DNA from 2 places in the Ornithinibacillus proteolyticus genome. Region 2 is predicted to be linked to the other one. Evidence: a T-box and tRNA genes for the amino acid it is inferred to sense, from the RefSeq annotation. Region 2 holds a T-box; the other holds one or more tRNA genes.

Region 1 (9,755 bases), on a different contig from region 2:
TGCTTCTTTATTACAATCCAACTGGATTCACTCCTTTTACACATGACGAAGCTTTTTACGTAAGGCTTCCCGCCCCCGATGAATTCTAGTTTTTACTGTCCCAATCGGGATGTCTAATATTTCACTAATCTCTTGAAGTGAGAAGTCCTCTAAATAGCGTAGCATTATTATACTACGATACTTGGCTGGGAGCTCAGCAATTTGCTTTTGGATATAATTCTGAAGCTCGAGCCCCTCTAATTGATCCTCTGGAAGCTTTTCATCTGCAGCTAATTGCGAGTACATATCCAACCCATCAGTGCCTTTTACTTCCGCATCAAGATAATAATCGGGTTTTCGTTTTCGTAAACGATCAATGGTTAGGTTTGTTGCAATTCTGTATAACCATGTTGAGAATTTTCTACGTTCATCATAGGAGTGGATATTTATATATGCACGGATAAAAGCTTCCTGAGCAATATCCTCTGCCTCATGTGCGTTTCCTAGCATTCGATAGCAATGTTGATAAATCTTATCCTGATAAAACAAGATAACATCTTCAAAAGCAGCTTGATCCCCTTTTTTGACCTGTTTAATTTTATCTTTAATTAACAATTCCATTCCATGTACCTCCGCCTGATGCGGTATTAAACCTTACGTATCAAAACTAAAAAGGTTTCACTTTTTTTATAAAAAATTCCGCTTTTCATCCATTTTTTTATCGTGTGCGTACAATCTATTTATCCTTGCACACATCACATTAAATCATGGATAGCAAGAACAAATAAACATTAGTAAACTTTTTCCATACCATTATAACGCATAATCGGTAAAAAATATGGATTTTTCTTAATTTACTATTGCAAAACGGTAAATTATTCGGGTAATATAGTTTAATGTATAGTAATAGGGGGAAAAAACATGGATAAACTTTTATTACAAGAAATTGAGCAATGCCGTAAAGAGATGATTACACTGAGTAATAAATATAAACTAACCTCAGAAGTAGTCGTAGAAACGAGTAAAAAATTGGATAATCTATTGAATCAGTATCAATTAAGTGATGTATCTAATAAAGAAAAAGACATCAATTTAATTTAATTTAATTTAAATTAATGCCTTTTTAGTTAATAGATTATTTCAGTTTTTCACCAAATAATGATCCCATTAATCCAACAGCTAATGTAGCTGTTTTATTTTTTTCATCAATTATTGGATTTACCTCCACTACCTCTAAAGAAGTAATCAAATCCGATTCAGCAAGCATTTCCATTGCTAAATGGCTTTCGCGATAGGTCATACCACCTAACACAGGAGTTCCAACACCTGGTGCTTCCGTCGGATCTAATCCATCAAGATCCAAGCTTAGATGAACACCATCGGTACGATCTTTCAAATATTCTATTGCCTCATCCATTACTCGTGACATTCCCATTCGATCGATTTCATGCATGGTATATACTTTAATACCCATTTCACGGATTAATTCTCTTTCTCCAGGGTCTAATGACCTTGCGCCAATTATTACGATATTTTCTGGCTTCACCTTAGGAGCGTATTGATATAGATTGGTAAGTCTTTCATGTCCAAGTCCTAGACTGACAGCAAGTGGCATACCGTGAATATTTCCAGATGGAGATGTTTCACTCGTATTCAAATCCCCGTGAGCATCATACCAAATTACCCCTAAATTCTCATAATGCTTGGAGATTCCAGCCAAGCTTCCAATAGCTATACTATGGTCTCCTCCTAACACTAGAGGGAACCTACCTTTAGTTATTTCTGCATCCACCATTTCCGCTAATGTTTCATTTGCTTCTATGACTTGCTCTAAATTTTTAAGTTTCGTTCCATCCTCATATTTATCTGGACGATTTATCGATATATCCCCTAAATCATGAATATCATAGTTTAAATCTTGTAAGCGCTCAATTGCGCCAGCATAACGAAGTGCACTTGGTCCCATATCTACTCCACGACGACTTTGTCCTAAATCCATTGGGACACCGATTAAAGATATTTTATTTTTCATAATAAAAAGCCACCTCCATATAATATTATTTTACCTTAGATTATAAAAACGACTCAACTCGACAATTTTTCGAATATTTATTCATGCTCCATCCACGAAAGAAAGCATCGCCACATTAGGGCGATGCTTTCTCTATAGAGGTAGCTCCATTAAAATACGGTTGAAGTTCTAATGGAATAATTCCTGCTTCTTCCCAAACATGGGTTAAGTGATTAGCGCTCTCTATAGATGGCATAAAAGCAATTCCACAGTCACCGCCTCCGGCTCCGGATTGCTTTGCAGCTCCTCCTAGTTCTTCAGCTAGATTACATAATTGTGTTATCATAGATGTTTCTAGTTCTGTTTGCGCCTCTTTTCCAACCGTTACTAATGCAGCTCTGTTTTGTTTGATACCTTGCAATAGTTGTGGAAGGTTCTCCGTTTGAACTCCTTTTAGGAAGTGTTCAACTGCTTCCTCACTATCTCGTAAAAACTCCTGATATTTATTAAAATTACGTTCTTTCAATTGCAATATTTGATTTACTAAATTTCCTGTTGATGCTGGACTACCGGTCCAACCAACACGGATATGGATATGTTCCGGTAACGTTACCGGTTTAATGGATAAATATTTCCAATCCATTTCTAGTAGTTCTAATAAAGTATCCGATTCTTTGTATTTCTCTCTTAACCAACTTGCCTGGAAGGAGGAATACTGAATAATTCCGCCATATGCACTAGCAGCCACATCCGCTCCAGAGCCATTACCTTGTGCTGCAATATGCGATATTGCAGCAAGTTTAAATATCAGTAATGGATCTGGTGTTTTTTTCATATGATACTGCAAGATAGCTGTTATGACCCCAACTACTACAGCAGCACTAGAACCAAGACCGAATTTTTTCCCTGTGCTTTTATCATCTAATTCGCTCTTTACCCGAAGCGAAAAATTCTCGATAGTAGTTCCACGCTCTGCTAAATACTTACAGGCGATCGTCATTGCCTCTTGGACAAAATCAACACGTTTATCCTCAGAGTCAATGTTCACCTGGTCATTAGTAAATACCCAATTCAAGTTAGTTAGTTGGAATTTTTCCAGTGTTAGTTGATTCCTATCACTAGGTTGTATATCGACATATACAAAGCGATTAACAGCCATCGCAATTAGCTTGTGATAAGGCTCAAGCACCGCAAACTCTCCAGCAATCATTAATTTTCCAGGGACTTGAATCGTTATGGTTGAATTAGACAAGCTCCTCATCCTCTAAATACGTTATTCCTTGCCCGACTCGACTTAATTTTACATCTGTTACACCTGAAATATTGCGAAGCGTTTCGAGCACCTTCTCCTCATCCTGTGGTAGGTATAACACTTTTACATTAGGTCCCGCATCGATGGTAAAGTATGCTGGAACTCCGGTACTTCGTAATTCCTGTACAGTTTGCATAACAGACATCGTCGTGTCTAACCAGTATGTGAAGGGAGGATTGGCTCCAAGTGTTGTAGCATGCATTTTCAGGCAGTTCGCCTCCGCAATTTCTCCAACCCTTTGAAAGTCTCTCTCCAGAATTCCTTGTTTTATTGCTTCTAAATCAGATGGAATACTTTCAACCCATCCTTTAAAAAAGGGTGAAGTTTCAACCGTCCGCTTCATCCCTGACCTGCTGGATACTTTTTTCATTTTTGCATCGAGAACCACCGCAGCAATTCTAATGTCCCAATGATCTTTTGGAGCTACTGGTACAGCAAAGGAATCATAGCCGTCTTCCATCTCCCCTTTTTGCCATTCGGCAAATCCACCAAAGATAGAACGACATGCAGAACCAGAGCCTTGGCGGGTTAAACGAGATAGTTCCGATTCAGTCAGGCTCAACCCAATTGCTTTTGTCGCAGCAGCTGCAAGTGCAGCAAAGCCTGATGCAGAAGAAGCAAAACCCGCTGCAGTGGGAACTGCATTTATCGATTTTACTTCTGCATATAGTTGCTTTCCAGCTATATCTCGAACTTTATTAAGAAAGTTCGTTACTCGGTTGTATTGCTCACCTACTACCATCTCATCATTTAAGGTAAAGGTATCCTTTGTTAGTTCAGGCTTAAACGAAACTGTTGTTGTCGTATAAAATCCGTCTAACGTTACAGATAAACTATTATTAGTAGGTAAAATTAATGCTTCATCACGCTTTCCCCAATATTTAATTAATGCAATATTGGTATGCGCCTTTGCAGTTGCTTTCATGACTGTTCCCCTTTTCAAAGCCATTTCTTATTAATCTTGTTTTCTTAAGACAAATGGCCAAACAGCTTGCGCACCAAATTCTTTTAGCTTCTCTGCTAGTTGCCTTGAATGTAACTCATTCTTGGCAAGCGCAATCACACAGCCACCATTGCCAGCACCAGTTAATTTAGCACCTAGCGCGCCCTCTTTACGAGCAAAGTTAATTAATCGATCTAGTCCCTCATCACTAACACCTAGCGCAACTAATTCCTTTTGCGCCTCATTTAACATTTGGCCTAATAAATTCTTACCAGCCTTTTCTAATGCGTGTTTAGCTAAATGAGTTAATTCCCCGATTCGTTCAATTTTGGCCTGAATCTTCTTAGGAGCTTTCTTTAAAAGATGAGCAACCGATTCCACGGCTGAACGTGTGTCACCAATACGACCTGAGTCCGCTACAATAAAATGAAAATCCTCTCCAGGACTTATATAGCTTACCGGATTTTCTTTTTCGAACCATACCGGTGATTCCGAGGTTATCGTTAATGTATCAATCCCACTCGGAGAACCATGAGCAAACTTCTCTGCAATATTAGCAAAATGTAACAACTCTCTTTCTGTATACGTCACATTTGCATAAGAAAATAACGATCGAATAATAGCGATTGCGACCGATGCGCTAGATCCTAATCCTTTTCCAGGTGGTATAGAGGATTTTATTTTAATGACTAGGTCCTCTTTAGGAAGTCCTAAATATTTTAAGGTTTCATGAATGCTGTTTACAATTCCTTCTAATGTAAGTGGCGCAGAATCCATCGGCCCATTATAAAAGGTACTATCGAACTTAATTGGCCCTTTATGATATTCAATTACAGATTCTACTCCTACTAACGGAAAAGGTATCGCGATTGCTGGTTGTCCGTGTACAACTGCATGCTCACCAATTAAGATTAGTTTGCTATTCGCAATTCCAATTCCACTTTTTTCTGTTGTTATTAATTTATTTGTGATTGTTAGTTTTTCTGTACTCATTTTGAATATTGTTCCACCAATTCTTTAGCTTTACCTACACGGATTTCCTTTAACTTAACTAATTGTTCAGCTATAATATCAATCATCTCCCCAGTAGCGCCAGCAGCTATCGCAACAGATCGAGAATGCAGGGCCATATGACCTTTTTGAATTCCATCTGTTACTAGAGCTTTTAAAGCACCGAGATTTTGTGCTAAACCTACTGCAACAATAATTTGTGCAAGCTCGGAAGCAGATTCTATATTTAACATTTTATGCGCTAATTGTGAAATCGGATGTACACGAATCGCTCCACCTACTGTGCCAATAGACATTGGTAATTCTAATTCTCCTACCAAATTACCCTCCTGATCAACTGACCATTTCGTCATGGAACGATAACTTCCAAAACGTGATGCATAGGCATGAGCTCCCGCTTCAACCGCACGCCAATCATTACCAGTCGCAATGACAACTGGATCAATGCCATTCATAATCCCTTTATTATGTGTTACTGCCCGGTATGGGTCAGAGTCTGCGAATTCAAATGCATGCACTACACCATCGCGCACTTCTTCACCAGAGTATTCGCCTGTAGTTAATAATTTAGGGGGGATAACACATGTAGCCTTTGCGACACAGCGATCAGCAAGATTAGATAAAATACGTAGGTATACTTTACCTGCCGTAAGCTCTTCGACTGTCGGAGCCAACGATTCAACCATAGTGTTTATAATATTGGCACCCATTGCGTCACATGTATCAATATATAAATGTAATACAAGCATTGTTCCGTAGCTGGAACCAGGTGAATCATTTAGAATACGTACATCTAAATCCCTTGCTCCCCCACCTCTGGCTACAATACTAGGATAAGCAGCATTAGCTGCCTCTATTAATTCATTTTTAGCTTCTAACAATACATTCTTTGCAGCATCGAAATCTGGACAACCAACTACTTGGATTTGTCCAATCATGACTCTATCTGAAGCTTCTGTTTTAAAACCACCTGCATCTCTTACAATTTTAGCAATGTGACTTGCAGAAGCGACAATTGATGGTTCCTCAACAACCATTGGTATTATATAGTCTTTCCCGTTAATTAAGAAGTTCAATCCTAATCCTAACGGAAGTGGGAATGTTCCTATAACATTCTCAATCATTTTATCTGCAGTATCGATTGGTAATGCCTCCTGTGATGTTAAGACGCTTAAGTCATCTTCAGATAGCTCAAGTGCCTCCTGCAACAGCTCTCTTCGTTCTTCAACTGTTCTTTTATAAAATCCAGGAATCCTAGAAGATCTCATACCAACCATCCTTTAATAGTATCTATTTATTTAGTAAGAACTTGTTTCATTCTTTATTTTATATAAAGAATTACTCTATCTATTATGTTAAAAAACAGTATAAAATGCAAATAAAAAAAAAAGGTTACGAAAGAATCGTAACCTTGCATGATTTCACGTATTTATATGATGAGCCATGAAGGATTCGAACCTTCGACCCTCTGATTAAAAGTCAGATGCTCTACCGACTGAGCTAATGGCTCATGTTATCAAGTGGTTCTAAGTTAGTCTGAGCGTTTTTATATAATCGGCGGCTTCTTTGTGTTCCATAAATAAAAAAGTCCCAGAAAATAAAAAAAGCTGGGCTACCAGGATTCGAACCTGGGAATCACGGGACCAAAACCCGTTGCCTTACCGCTTGGCTATAGCCCAATAATGTAAATGGTGGAGGGGGGCAGATTCGAACTGCCGAACCCGAAGGAGCGGATTTACAGTCCGCCGCGTTTAGCCACTTCGCTACCCCTCCATATAGTTAACATATTAATATGTTTTTATACAAAAAAATGGTGCCGGCCAGAGGACTTGAACCCCCAACCTACTGATTACAAGTCAGTTGCTCTACCAATTGAGCTAGGCCGGCATGGTATTAACTCACCTATTCATTTTATCACGCTTGCCTGATGACCCCTGTATCTTCCAGCATATTCATGGATGTGTATGCTTCGGGGTTACTCGTAGCTGATTCGGTAGAAGTATTGCTCGTTGCTCTACCAATTGAGCTAGGCCGGCATGGTGAAGAACTATCTAGGTTTAAATGGTGGAGGATGCAGGGCTCGAACCTGCGACCCCCTGCTTGTAAGGCAGGTGCTCTCCCAGCTGAGCTAATCCTCCACATGGTGACCCGTACGGGATTCGAACCCGTGTTACCGCCGTGAAAGGGCGGTGTCTTAACCGCTTGACCAACGGGCCAGTTCATTTATTCAACTTGTCTTAGCAGTCAACGAATTTTATTATATACAGATTTCTACACTTTGTAAAGAGAAAAATGATATTTTTTTATAAAAAATTTTCATCCCCCGTAAAACCCTTGATACACAAGGGAGTATCCCCCTAATAAAATTAATAAATTAAGAAATAAATTGGTTTTTCATTTAAAAAGTGATAAATTATAGTTAGGTACTAATAGTTAATCACAATGGAGGTTCCAAATGACTGAACTATTAAAGGATAAAAACATTGTTGTTATGGGTGTTGCCAACGAAAGAAGTATTGCATGGGGTATTACAAAATCACTCCATAATGCTGGAGCAAACCTTATATTTACTAACAGGCAAGAAAGATCGTATAAAAAACTAACTAAGTTATTAGAACAAAATGATATCGAGGCTAAACTCATCGTTACCTGTGATGTTGCGGACGATGCAAGTATAAGCAACGCTTTTAATGAGATAAAAGAAAAGGTTGGGGTTATACACGGACTTGTCCATGCCGTCGCATTTGCAAACCGCGATGAACTGAAAGGTGATTTCAGCGATACATCAAGAGAGGGATTTTTATTAGCACAGGATATTAGTGCATTTTCTTTAGTTGCTGTCACAAAAGCAGCAAAAGAACTAATGACTGAAGGTGGCAGTATCGTTACGCAAACATATTTAGGTTCTGAAAAAGTAATTCCTAACTATAATGTAATGGGAGTTGCCAAAGCTTCTTTAGAAGCAAGTGTTAGATACCTAGCCGAAGATGTTGGAAAACATGGTATTCGCGTAAACGCAGTATCTGCTGGACCTATTCGGACCTTAGCAGCAAAAGGTGTCTCTGGGTTTAACGAGAAACTAGGCATGGTGGAAGAAAAAGCACCTTTACGCCGTAATGTTGACCAGGACCAAGTTGGAGACGCTACCCTATTCTTTATCAGTGACCTTTCTCGTGGTGTAACCGGAGAGGTGCTACATGTCGATTCAGGTTACCACATAATTGGTGGCTAATTTTACTAATCCATAATCAATCATAGACGCTTACTAAAAATGCTTTAGTAAGCGTTGTTTTCTATTTAGATAAGGAAATACAGGGGGGATTTGAATGGGAGAGTGGTTTGCTAGTAAGGCAGTATCATCTTTTCATTTATGGGGGATCCACCACCTATTCATGGTATTCTTATTTATTTTTGGAGTTGTATTACTACTAATTTGCTCCAACAAATGGATTACCAATAAAAGGACATCTAATTTTTTTAGGATGGGGTTATTGATCACCTTAGTTTCCTCTGAACTTAGTTACCAAACATGGGGGATATTAAACGGAAGTTGGAATCCGCGTGAATTCCTTCCCTTTCAACTATGTAGCATAGCGGGAATCCTTACTATGCTTGCACTAACCAAAAATAAGAAAATCATTCAAGTTATCCTATTCATCGGCATTGTACCCTCCTTCCTCGCGGTTGTAACACCAGAATTACACCATGGTTTTCCTCATTTTCGATTTTGGCAGTTTTTTATACACCATTTCATTTTATCCTGGGCTTGTATATTTTTAGTCCTAACATCTAAGATAAAAATCACCTTTAAAAAGACAATAGAGTCCTATCTTTACCTTTTATGTTATGCAGCAATTATCAGATTCTTTATCAATCCAATTTTTGACGCCAATTTTCTTTTCTTAGCTAGAACACCTTCAACCAGTACACCGCTAAATTTTCTCGGAGATGGATTTTGGTACTATTTTAATCTTTGTATGGTTGGGTTACTTGTATTCATAGCCATCTATGGTGTTTATAATGCGCTATATCAATTCAGGAGAAGAAACAGGTGACAACCCCTTCTGAAACACCAATTACGCTTATACAGCCATTTTTGATTAAATAATGAGATACATTATCTAAAGTATATGACCAATAAAAAACTACCACAGACTTTTGGAAAAGTGTATGGTAGTTTTTATTATGCCTATAGAATAGATAGAAATCTTCTACGCAGAATACTTCACGAAACAAATAAAAAAACAACCTAACCTCTTTATTTAGAAGTTAAGCTGCTTTAAAGAGCTTCCAAGCGGACTTGAACCGCTGACCCCCACCTTACCATGGTGGTGCTCTACCGACTGAGCTATGGAAGCATAATAGAAAATTAAACATAAAAATGGCTCCACAGGTAGGATTCGAACCTACGACCGATCGGTTAACAGCCGATTGCTCTACCACTGAGCTACTGTGGAATAATATAAATTACGTATCTTTTCATGGAAGCATTTTTTGAT
Region 2 (9,095 bases):
TCAAAATCCCTGAATGGATGTGAAACTAACATACCTTTACATCTCCTTCGATTTTGTTTTATCGAAACTAGCTTGATGTTCTATTATTTGTAATTATATCAAGTGGAGTATTAGGTAAAAAGGGAAATCTTTTATGTTAACACTTACACATACTATAGTCAAAGGGAAAGTGAATTCGGCAAAGGAAACCATTGACTATAATAAATGGTATGAAAATAGTAATAGTAGGAAACACTAAATAATTTACTCGAATGAATAAAATAGAAATTGTTCACAAATACTCCTACTGAATTCATTTTTTCAAAGGAGTGTGCTTGGAAATGGCATCAAAGTGTGGCGTTTATTTTTTTCAAGAGACTAAAGGCGGGTTGGTAAAGATAGGCAAGTCAAACGATTGGGATAGAAGGTTACAGGTAATAAATACCGGCCCCTATGAAGTTGTCAAGTTACATACTATTGAAACAGACAACCCCTTGATTGTGGAAAGACATTTTAAACGGTACTTTAAGGATAAAGGAGTAAGGGGCGAGTGGCATTGCTTATCGGAAGGGGATATTAATTGGATTCGTGCAGGTCAATACCCCATAAACATTCAATTATCCATTATAGGTGAAGAGTATAAAATGAAATTATTGAAGAAACACAGGTGGCTATTCGAGGAAATCGAGAAAGATGAGAAAAAGCGTGATTCATTCTAGTAATGTTAATAAAGCCAATTTTGTACTTAGTGTAAGACGGACAACCTGTTTTTTACGATAACCATCCCCCAACTACATCTAACCCTCCCACTGAATATATGTTAAAGCACCAGTCAGTCGGGAGGGGAACGGATTGACGAGGAAAAAGTATTCGGAACGTAATATATGTACGAAATTCATTACTCCCGCCCTTATACAAACAGGGTGGGATTTACATAAGCATATTCGTGAAGAGGTTTCCTTTACAGCGGGTCGTATACTTGTAAAGGGAAAGAAGCATGTTCGTAAGAAAAATAAACGTGAGGATTACATCCTTTATCGCAAAAGCATTTTACCTTTGGCTGTTGTTGGAGCAAAGGGTGCTGAGCATCAACAAAAAAACATAAAGACTTCCCAAATCAACTGAAAAACCTATTTATCCTCTAAATAATGGTTGCGAAAGTGTTGAATTCGTAATCTGTTAGAATTTAAAGAGTGGGGTTCCTAACCAAAAAGGGATTGCAAAATGAATTAAGATAATGTAATATATGAAGAAATCAAAATTCATTTGACTATTAAAATAGCTACGATAAGGATATGAGCAACTTTTTACGGTTTACAGAGAGGGAAGTTACGCTGAAATCTTCCTAACGCAGGACAGTTGTCTTACCACCTTTGAGCTGTATTGGGGAATCTAAGTATCCAATACCGTTAATGCTACGTTACAGCACCAGAGCCATATAGGTATATTTTGCCTTATGGGAATTTGGGTGGAACCACGGATAACACATTCGTCCCTCTTCTAGGGATGGGTGTGTTTTTTTATTTGTGCCAAAAGAATTACAATAATTGCTATGAAAAGGACATGAGTTACTTTTAACGGTTTACAGAGAGGGAAGTTGTGCTGAGATCTTCCTAACGCAGGAGAGTAACTTACCACCTTTGAGCTGTATTGAGGAATCAAGTATTCAATGCCGTAAATGCTACGTTACAGCACCATAAGCCATAAAGCTACTTACAGCCTTATGGAAATTTGGGTGGAACCACGGATTACACATTCGTCCCTCTTCTAGGGATGAGTGTGTTTTTTTATTTAACAAAATGATAAAGGAGTGTTTTGACGATGAGTGAAGAAATGGTAAGGATTCAATTTCCAGATGGGAAGGTAAAGGAGTTTCCTGTAGGTACTACTGTAGAGAAGGTTGCAGGGGTTATTAGCTCAAGTTTAAGGAAAAATGCAGTGGCGGGAAAAGTAGATAATCAAATTGTAGATTTGAGCTATGAGTTAAACCGAGACGCAAGTCTATCTGTTCTAACGCTGGATTCGGAAGAGGGAGTACATGTACTACGTCATACGACAGCACACGTATTAGCACAAGCGGTAAAGAGATTATTTGGCAATGTGAAATTGGGTATAGGGCCTGTTATTGAAGATGGATTTTACTATGATATGAAATTGGAGCAAAGTTTGAATTCAGATGACCTACATGCTATCGAAAAAGAGATGGAAAGAGTCATAAATGAAAATTTTGGGATTCAACGAATAGAAGTATCTTATGAAGAAGCCGAAAGATTATTTGAAGAAAACGATGAACCATATAAGATAGAAATATTAAAAGGCCTTCCTAAAGGTGAAAAAATTACTTTATATAAACAAGGAGAATTCATTGACCTTTGCCGTGGCCCACATTTACCTTCTACAGGTTTCATAAAGGCATTCAAATTGACACGAGTCTCGGGTGCTTATTGGCGGGGAGATAGTGATAATGATGTTCTACAACGAGTCTATGGAGTTGCTTTTAAAAATAAAAAAGATTTGGAACAACATTTGAACTTCCTAGAAGAAGCAGAAAAGCGAGATCATCGAAAGTTGGGGAAACAATTAGAATTATTTATGTTCTCGGAGGAAGCTCCAGGAATGCCATTTTATTTGCCAAAAGGACAAATAGTAAGGAATGAATTGGAAAGGTTCTCCAGAGAAATACAAAGCAGTGCATATTATGATGAAGTTCGTACGCCTTTCATGATGAATCAAGAACTATGGGAGAAATCAGGCCATTGGGACCATTACCATGAAAATATGTATTTTTCAGAAGTAGATAACACAAAATTTGCTTTGAAACCGATGAATTGTCCGGGGCATATGCTCATATTTAAAAATAACCTATACTCTTATAGAGATCTCCCCATAAGATTGGCAGAGTTTGGCCAAGTTCATCGTCATGAATATAGTGGTGCATTAAATGGGTTGCTTAGGGTTCGTACATTTTGTCAAGATGATGCTCACATATTCGTCCGAGAGGATCAAATTGAAAGTGAAATTAAGCAGGTGTTCAATTTAATTGATCAGGTTTATCGTACATTCGGTTTTGATTATTCGGTTGAACTTTCGACTCGTCCAGAGGATTCATTGGGTGATGATCTTCTTTGGGAAATCTCTGAAACAGCATTAAGAAATGTACTTGATACTCTTAATGTTGACTATCAATTAAACGAGGGGGACGGAGCGTTTTATGGTCCAAAGATTGATTTTCACATCAAAGATGCTTTAAAACGAAGCCACCAATGTGGAACAATTCAACTTGATTTTCAAATGCCTGAAAAATTTGACCTTACTTATGTAAATGAAAAAAATGAAAAGGTTCGTCCTGTTGTTATTCATCGGGCTATTTTTGGCTCTATTGATCGTTTCTTTGGAATTCTGATTGAACATTTTGCTGGAGCTTTTCCGTTATGGTTAGCACCAGTACAGGTACAAATAATACCCGTCTCAAAAGTTCATTTGGATTACTGTCTTAGTATTCAAAAGGAATTGGGGAATTTAGGTATAAGAGTGAGAATTGATGATCGTAATGAAAAACTTGGATATAAAATAAGGGAAGCACAGATGCAAAAAATCCCGTACATGGCAGTTGTAGGGGACAATGAAGTAAAAGAAGAAACAATAAATGTAAGAGAATATGGGGAAAAACAGTCAAAGAATGAACCTTTAGAAGGTTTTAAGAATAAAGTTGTTCAGCAGATAAAAGAACGAAGCCTTTAGTCTTTTTTGTTCTTTCCTTTTGGAAATGAATAAAGGAGAATGATAATGAATTGACAAAATGGAGGCTTCTAGTTGTGATTGAGGCGATACACTTCAATGAGTTTTATATACAAAATGACGAAAGAACCAATTTTGGCTCTTTCGTCATTAATGCTTGTAGGAATTCATGAAGTTGATTAATGCCTGAGCTATCAAATCTTGCATTTTTAGATGAGGGTATTGATCATCACTAAATTTGCTGAATTCCTCGTAAATATCAGTGTTCATTTTGATGCTTTTATTGACGAACCTTGCGCATCTTTACCATAAATTCGTTCATCAAATAACATCAACTTGTTTTTCTCGTATAGCTGAACGATATTTTTAAGGGTGTCTAGGTTCTTTTGGATAAACGTAATCTCTGATAATTCTTCCTTTTCATTGGCCTTTTTTCGCTCGTCCTCTGATCGCACAAAAGGGTAATATTGCTTGTCCGACTGGTGATAAAAATAATCACCAACCCTCATTTCTTTTGTGAAAGTGCTGTATTTGATACCAACAACTTCCGCCACTTTTCTCAAATCATACTTTTGTAATAGTTGGTTTACCTCGATGACTCTTTTCGATGGCTCCATTGTGTAGAATGTGTCTTTGTCCATGGGCACAACCCCTTTCTTTTTGTAAAGATATAGTATTATAGAAGAAATACAATGTTCTTATTCCAAATTTCAACAATAATTTTGGAAGTTTGTAAGGAAACGGTGAATTTTATAAGAAAAAGGTATTAGATGTAACTGGAGCGAATACGAAAGGTCAAAAGTAAATACAGTGATTATATAGAGATAATGGGAAAATATGGGGGTGTATAAATGATGCCCTTTGGGAGGGATTGCATTTTATGAAGTTTAAGTATTACAATGACACGGGAAGAATAGTCAGTATTCATCCAGCAACATTTACTCATGGCTGTAAGGGTGACGGTACTCCAATAAAGCCAAATGAAGAAAGGTTGTTTACGTTACCGGTTAATACATATCCGTGGGTGAAAATGTGGGATTATGGTGGCGAAAAAGGATTGCATATTTTAGTGTCACCATATAAGGATTGAGCTATATTTTTGCTACTGTTTTAAGGTGAATTCTACTGCTCCGCAATATTTGCTATGGTTTGTCTACATCTAGCACTCTACGCATGTGGAGTGTGTAGCACTACTTGTAAGAAAATAATAATGTAAAGCATCACTTTATCCCATCCAAAATTGGCCTATTTAAATCAAATTCCTCCAGTATGATTACTGTACTTTCCTGACACAATATGCTAAATTTTTTGCATATTATAAGGGGGAGTTTTTTTATGATCATTTCATTTAATTTTGGAATTGGCCTTGAAGAGTATGGGGCAAGGGAAAAAGAGAATGAATTTCCAACATTTGACCGATGCCCCAATTGTAACTGCATTTCACAGGGAAATCTTCATCGTAACGGCTTCTATTGGCGCTATGGAATAGATGAACAAAGGGAACTGCGGATTCCAATTTGTCGTTTCAAATGCTTGGTTTGCAAGGTCAATATCTCTATTTTACCTGATTTTCTTATTCCTTATTTCCAACATACATTACATACGATTATTGATAGGGTACTTCGTTTCTTGGAGGGGAAGAAAGTGAATGAAAGCCGTCAGCAATTAGCCCAGCACGTCAGACGCTTTTATGAACAGCTTCATTGGATACATAGCTTTTTTGTGGATTTAGGGCATCAATTGGGGTTTTCAAAAAGACTCAAAAAAGAAGCCCTAAAATATATGAAAATGATCCTTGATTTTGGAGAATCATCCTTCTTTCGAAGGAGCTGGGGTCATTTATCATCATACTTTATGGGCAAATTAATTTTACCATATTTTTCGTAATAAAAAAATAGTATTAATCCCACATAAGTCTTGCCTATGAAACTATTGATGAAAAAAGTAGAATAAAAGCAATGGATAACCGGTTGTCCTTCTTATAAAAAGGAGGAAAAATTCATGAATGAGAAAACACGGGAAGAAATTGCTTTATTTCGTTATGGCTTGATTGCCCCACTTTTGAATGGGCAAATGAAGCCAAAGGAATATTTTCAAGAAATGGAGGGGAAAATCCACCAGGTTCCTTACTATGGGAAACGGAAGGTTGCAGCTAAAACCATGCAAGAATGGCTTCTTCATTACCGTAGGAATGGTTTTGATGCTTTGAAACCAAAAAGGCGTTCCGATCGTGGGGATTCTAGAAGACTATCGCCAGATGATAAGGATCATATTTTAGAAATACGAAGGGAATTTCTCCATATGCCTGTCAGTGTTTTTTACGACCAACTGATTAAACGTGGGGAAATACAAAAGCACGACGTTTCATACGCCACCATCAATAGGCTCCTAAAAGAACATAAGTTAGCTGGTAGATATCATACGAGCTATCATCCAGAAAAAGAACGGAAACGATTTGCCCACGATAAGGTCAATGTATTGTGGCAGGCGGATTTGTCACACGGTCCATATATTCAAATCAATGGAAAAGCGAAGAAAACGTTTCTTATTGCATATATTGATGACTGTTCCAGGCTTGTACCTTACGCACAATTTTTCTCTTCCGAGAAATTCGATGGATTGCGTGAAGTGACGAGGGAAGCGTTGATACGACGTGGGAAACCGACCATCATTTATGCGGATAACGGCAAAATTTATCGGTCTGATACGCTGCAATATGCATGTGCCCAATTAGGGATTACATTAGCACACACGCAGCCTTATGATCCTAAAAGCAAAGGGAAAATCGAGAGATTATTTAAAACCATACAAACACGTTTTTATCCACTGTTAAAAAGTGATCCGGTTCATTCCCTAGAGGAATTAAATGAACGTTTTTGGCAGTGGCTTGAGGAGGATTACCACCGAAAGCCACATGCCTCTCTAGATGGGAAAACACCACACGAAGTGTTCCATTCCCAACTAGATCATATCACATTTTTAGAGGACCTATCCATTTTAGATACCATTTTCTTAAAACGGGCAGAAAGAAAGGTAAAATTGGATGGTACAATTACGTTGGACAAACAATTATACGAGGTACCCTCTCACTATATTGGTCAAAAGATTGAAGTTAGAATGGATGAACAAGCTGTCTATATTTTCAAGGATGGAAAGAAGGTAGTAGAAGCCGTTCCAGTCTCTATGCATGACAACGCTCATATTAAGCGAAGACAATCGCCATTCGCCGTATCGGAAACAACAGATCAGGGGGAGGAAATGAATCGTGTATAAATCATTTTATTCCCTAGCAAAAACACCATTTTCCAAAGATATGAACCAAGCAGAAGCCTTCCCGTCCGCAGGATATCAGGAGGCATTGAATGGACTGGAATATTTACGGAAATCCAAAGGGATTGGGTTAGTTATCGGCGATCCCGGTGCTGGAAAGACATTTACTTTGCGGTCATTTAAGGAGTCCCTTAACCCAGCATTATATCATGTGGTTTACTTCCCATTGTCTACGGGTGGCGTGATGGACTTTTATCGGGGATTGGCTTACGGTTTGGGGGAGGATCCGAAGTTTCGTAAAGTGGATCTGTTTCGCCAAATCCAACAAGGAATTGAACGAATGGATCAGGAACGCAAGGTTACACCTGTCTTTATTCTAGATGAGATGCATATGGCAAAAGATGCCTTTTTACAGGATCTAGCTATTCTTTTTAACTTTCAGATGGATTCAACGAATCCTTTTATCCTTATATTAGCGGGCTTGCCACATTTAAAAACGCGACTGAATCTGAATCACCATCGACCATTAGCCCAACGAGTCATCATGAGGTATCAACTACAGCCATTAAGTAAAGAGGATGTATCCGCCTATATTGATCACCATTTGAAAATGGCAGGATCCAAAATGCCTATTTTCACAGCAACTGCCTTTGAGGCAATCGCTCTACGGTCCCAAGGATGGCCTCGAGTTATTAATACATTAACTATCAATAGCCTTTTATATGGGGCGCAACTGAAGAAAGAACAAATAGATGAAGAAATTGTTCGCCTGGCTGCCGAAGAGGGTGGTTTATGATGCGTCGTGGAATCATGTTTTTTGATTTTGGTAAGCAAGAATGGAATATATGGATTGGTCAGCAAGCCTATGAAATAGTACAAGGAATGTCAGTTGAAATACGTATTCAGAATCGTTATTTTAGAACTTGTATGGAGAAAGATAGCCCTGACTGGTTGATAACGATTGAAAATGAAGTCACATTTACACTCAGCCTATTTGAAGTGTATAGGGTACGTGTTTTACAAATGGATTTAATACCTGCATTTAATCTCCCTTTTTAGGGGGATTTTCTTTCAAATGCGCGTCTGAAAGAATTTGCATATTAATTTTCAAAACTGAATTAAAGTGAAAAAGTCGGCACATTATTTCAGATTTCTAACTGGATTAAAGTGAAATTAGATGTCTGGGATAATGTGCTAATTTACAAAGCTATCTCAAAGAGTGGTTCTATGAGGGACAAATCAAGAGAAGAGGTTATTAAATTTATGGAAAACAATAAAGCTGAATGGGGGTTAAGGGTGTTCGATTTCAAGGAGAAGGTTGAATCCCTAATTAAGTCAACAATTGACGAAAAAGTTCCAATAGGACCTATAAATTTTTGGAATTTAGATATAGTCATACCTGCTAGTTGTAAAGCAGTTTTTAATTCTGTATTATTTGTGTCACCCTCTATGACTTCCCAAGCAGACCTATGTGTATCTCTCGTAATGCTAAAGCCTCGTTTGGTGCCATAATTTTATTCTTAGTGGCATAAATGAATTTCTCCTTTTGTTATTTATTTTGATGCGCATCTGTTATAGAAAGAGGGAACAAAGCAAAAATATAAACCAACAAATCAACTTATTGTTTTATTTAACTGTTAATTTTTTGATAGCTTCAGATAAATTAATTATTACCTTCTCTAACTCCCCTAACTTTCGTTCGAATCTAACAAATAAATAAACTGTTATTGCTATAGGAAACCCAAAGTTTCCTATGATAGATACCCAAATTGGTGTGTAGATAAATTTCGTTAAAAAATTGCCGGAAATAAGAACGTTTATTCTGTAATCGTGAAATAGTCCACACCTATTCTCGAGATGCGGACTAATGTTATGATTTATTTAGCTTGATTAGGTACTCTGCATTCCATTGGAATAGCTGGTAACCAAGGTAAGAACTGATCTAGCTTAGATTTATCTGTCGTATCCATATTAGGAAGCTCCTCGAATAAGTAGCTAAGATAGTTAAATGGATTTAATCCATTTTCCTTAGCTGTCTCTACAAGACTATAATAAAGGCGCTAGACTTTGCCCCCTTTGTAGTGTTACTAATAATCCAGGCCTTGCGT

The links. A T-box is a leader RNA that pairs with one kind of tRNA and senses whether it is charged. The one in region 2 lies ahead of thrS (threonine--tRNA ligase), so its partner is inferred to be a tRNA-Thr.
Region 1: it encodes a tRNA-Thr, which carries the amino acid that the T-box ahead of thrS (threonine--tRNA ligase) is inferred to sense. The anticodon was not compared.

What each region holds. Positions count from the first base shown of each region.
Region 1 is NZ_JBCPXV010000064.1:4,553-14,307, forward strand. It holds gene AAIB49_RS18040 (zf-HC2 domain-containing protein) at 1-21, opposite strand, end outside; gene sigW (RNA polymerase sigma factor SigW) at 37-600, opposite strand; gene AAIB49_RS18050 (aspartyl-phosphate phosphatase Spo0E family protein) at 901-1,080, shown strand; gene rocF (arginase) at 1,115-2,011, opposite strand; gene AAIB49_RS18060 (phosphomevalonate kinase) at 2,127-3,242, opposite strand; gene mvaD (diphosphomevalonate decarboxylase) at 3,235-4,227, opposite strand; gene mvk (mevalonate kinase) at 4,258-5,238, opposite strand; gene AAIB49_RS18075 (hydroxymethylglutaryl-CoA reductase, degradative) at 5,235-6,524, opposite strand; tRNA gene AAIB49_RS18080 (tRNA-Lys) at 6,694-6,766, opposite strand; tRNA gene AAIB49_RS18085 (tRNA-Gln) at 6,864-6,935, opposite strand; tRNA gene AAIB49_RS18090 (tRNA-Tyr) at 6,946-7,029, opposite strand; tRNA gene AAIB49_RS18095 (tRNA-Thr) at 7,068-7,143, opposite strand; tRNA gene AAIB49_RS18100 (tRNA-Val) at 7,319-7,394, opposite strand; tRNA gene AAIB49_RS18105 (tRNA-Glu) at 7,398-7,472, opposite strand; gene fabI (enoyl-ACP reductase FabI) at 7,712-8,488, shown strand; gene AAIB49_RS20040 (YwaF family protein) at 8,583-9,311, shown strand; tRNA gene AAIB49_RS18115 (tRNA-Thr) at 9,542-9,614, opposite strand; tRNA gene AAIB49_RS18120 (tRNA-Asn) at 9,639-9,713, opposite strand.
Region 2 is NZ_JBCPXV010000053.1:8,698-17,792, forward strand. It holds gene AAIB49_RS17135 (hypothetical protein) at 1-32, opposite strand, end outside; gene AAIB49_RS17140 (GIY-YIG nuclease family protein) at 321-698, shown strand; partial or broken gene AAIB49_RS17145 (type I restriction endonuclease subunit R) at 832-1,068, shown strand; T-box leader at 1,255-1,479, shown strand; T-box leader at 1,523-1,746, shown strand; gene thrS (threonine--tRNA ligase) at 1,813-3,720, shown strand; gene AAIB49_RS17155 (hypothetical protein) at 3,984-4,358, opposite strand; gene AAIB49_RS17160 (hypothetical protein) at 4,598-4,807, shown strand; gene AAIB49_RS17165 (DUF6431 domain-containing protein) at 5,053-5,604, shown strand; gene AAIB49_RS17170 (IS481 family transposase) at 5,719-6,990, shown strand; gene AAIB49_RS17175 (ExeA family protein) at 6,983-7,783, shown strand; gene AAIB49_RS17180 (DUF5348 domain-containing protein) at 7,780-8,046, shown strand; gene AAIB49_RS20020 (YvrJ family protein) at 8,614-8,868, opposite strand; partial or broken gene AAIB49_RS20025 (transposase domain-containing protein) at 8,865-9,095, opposite strand, start outside.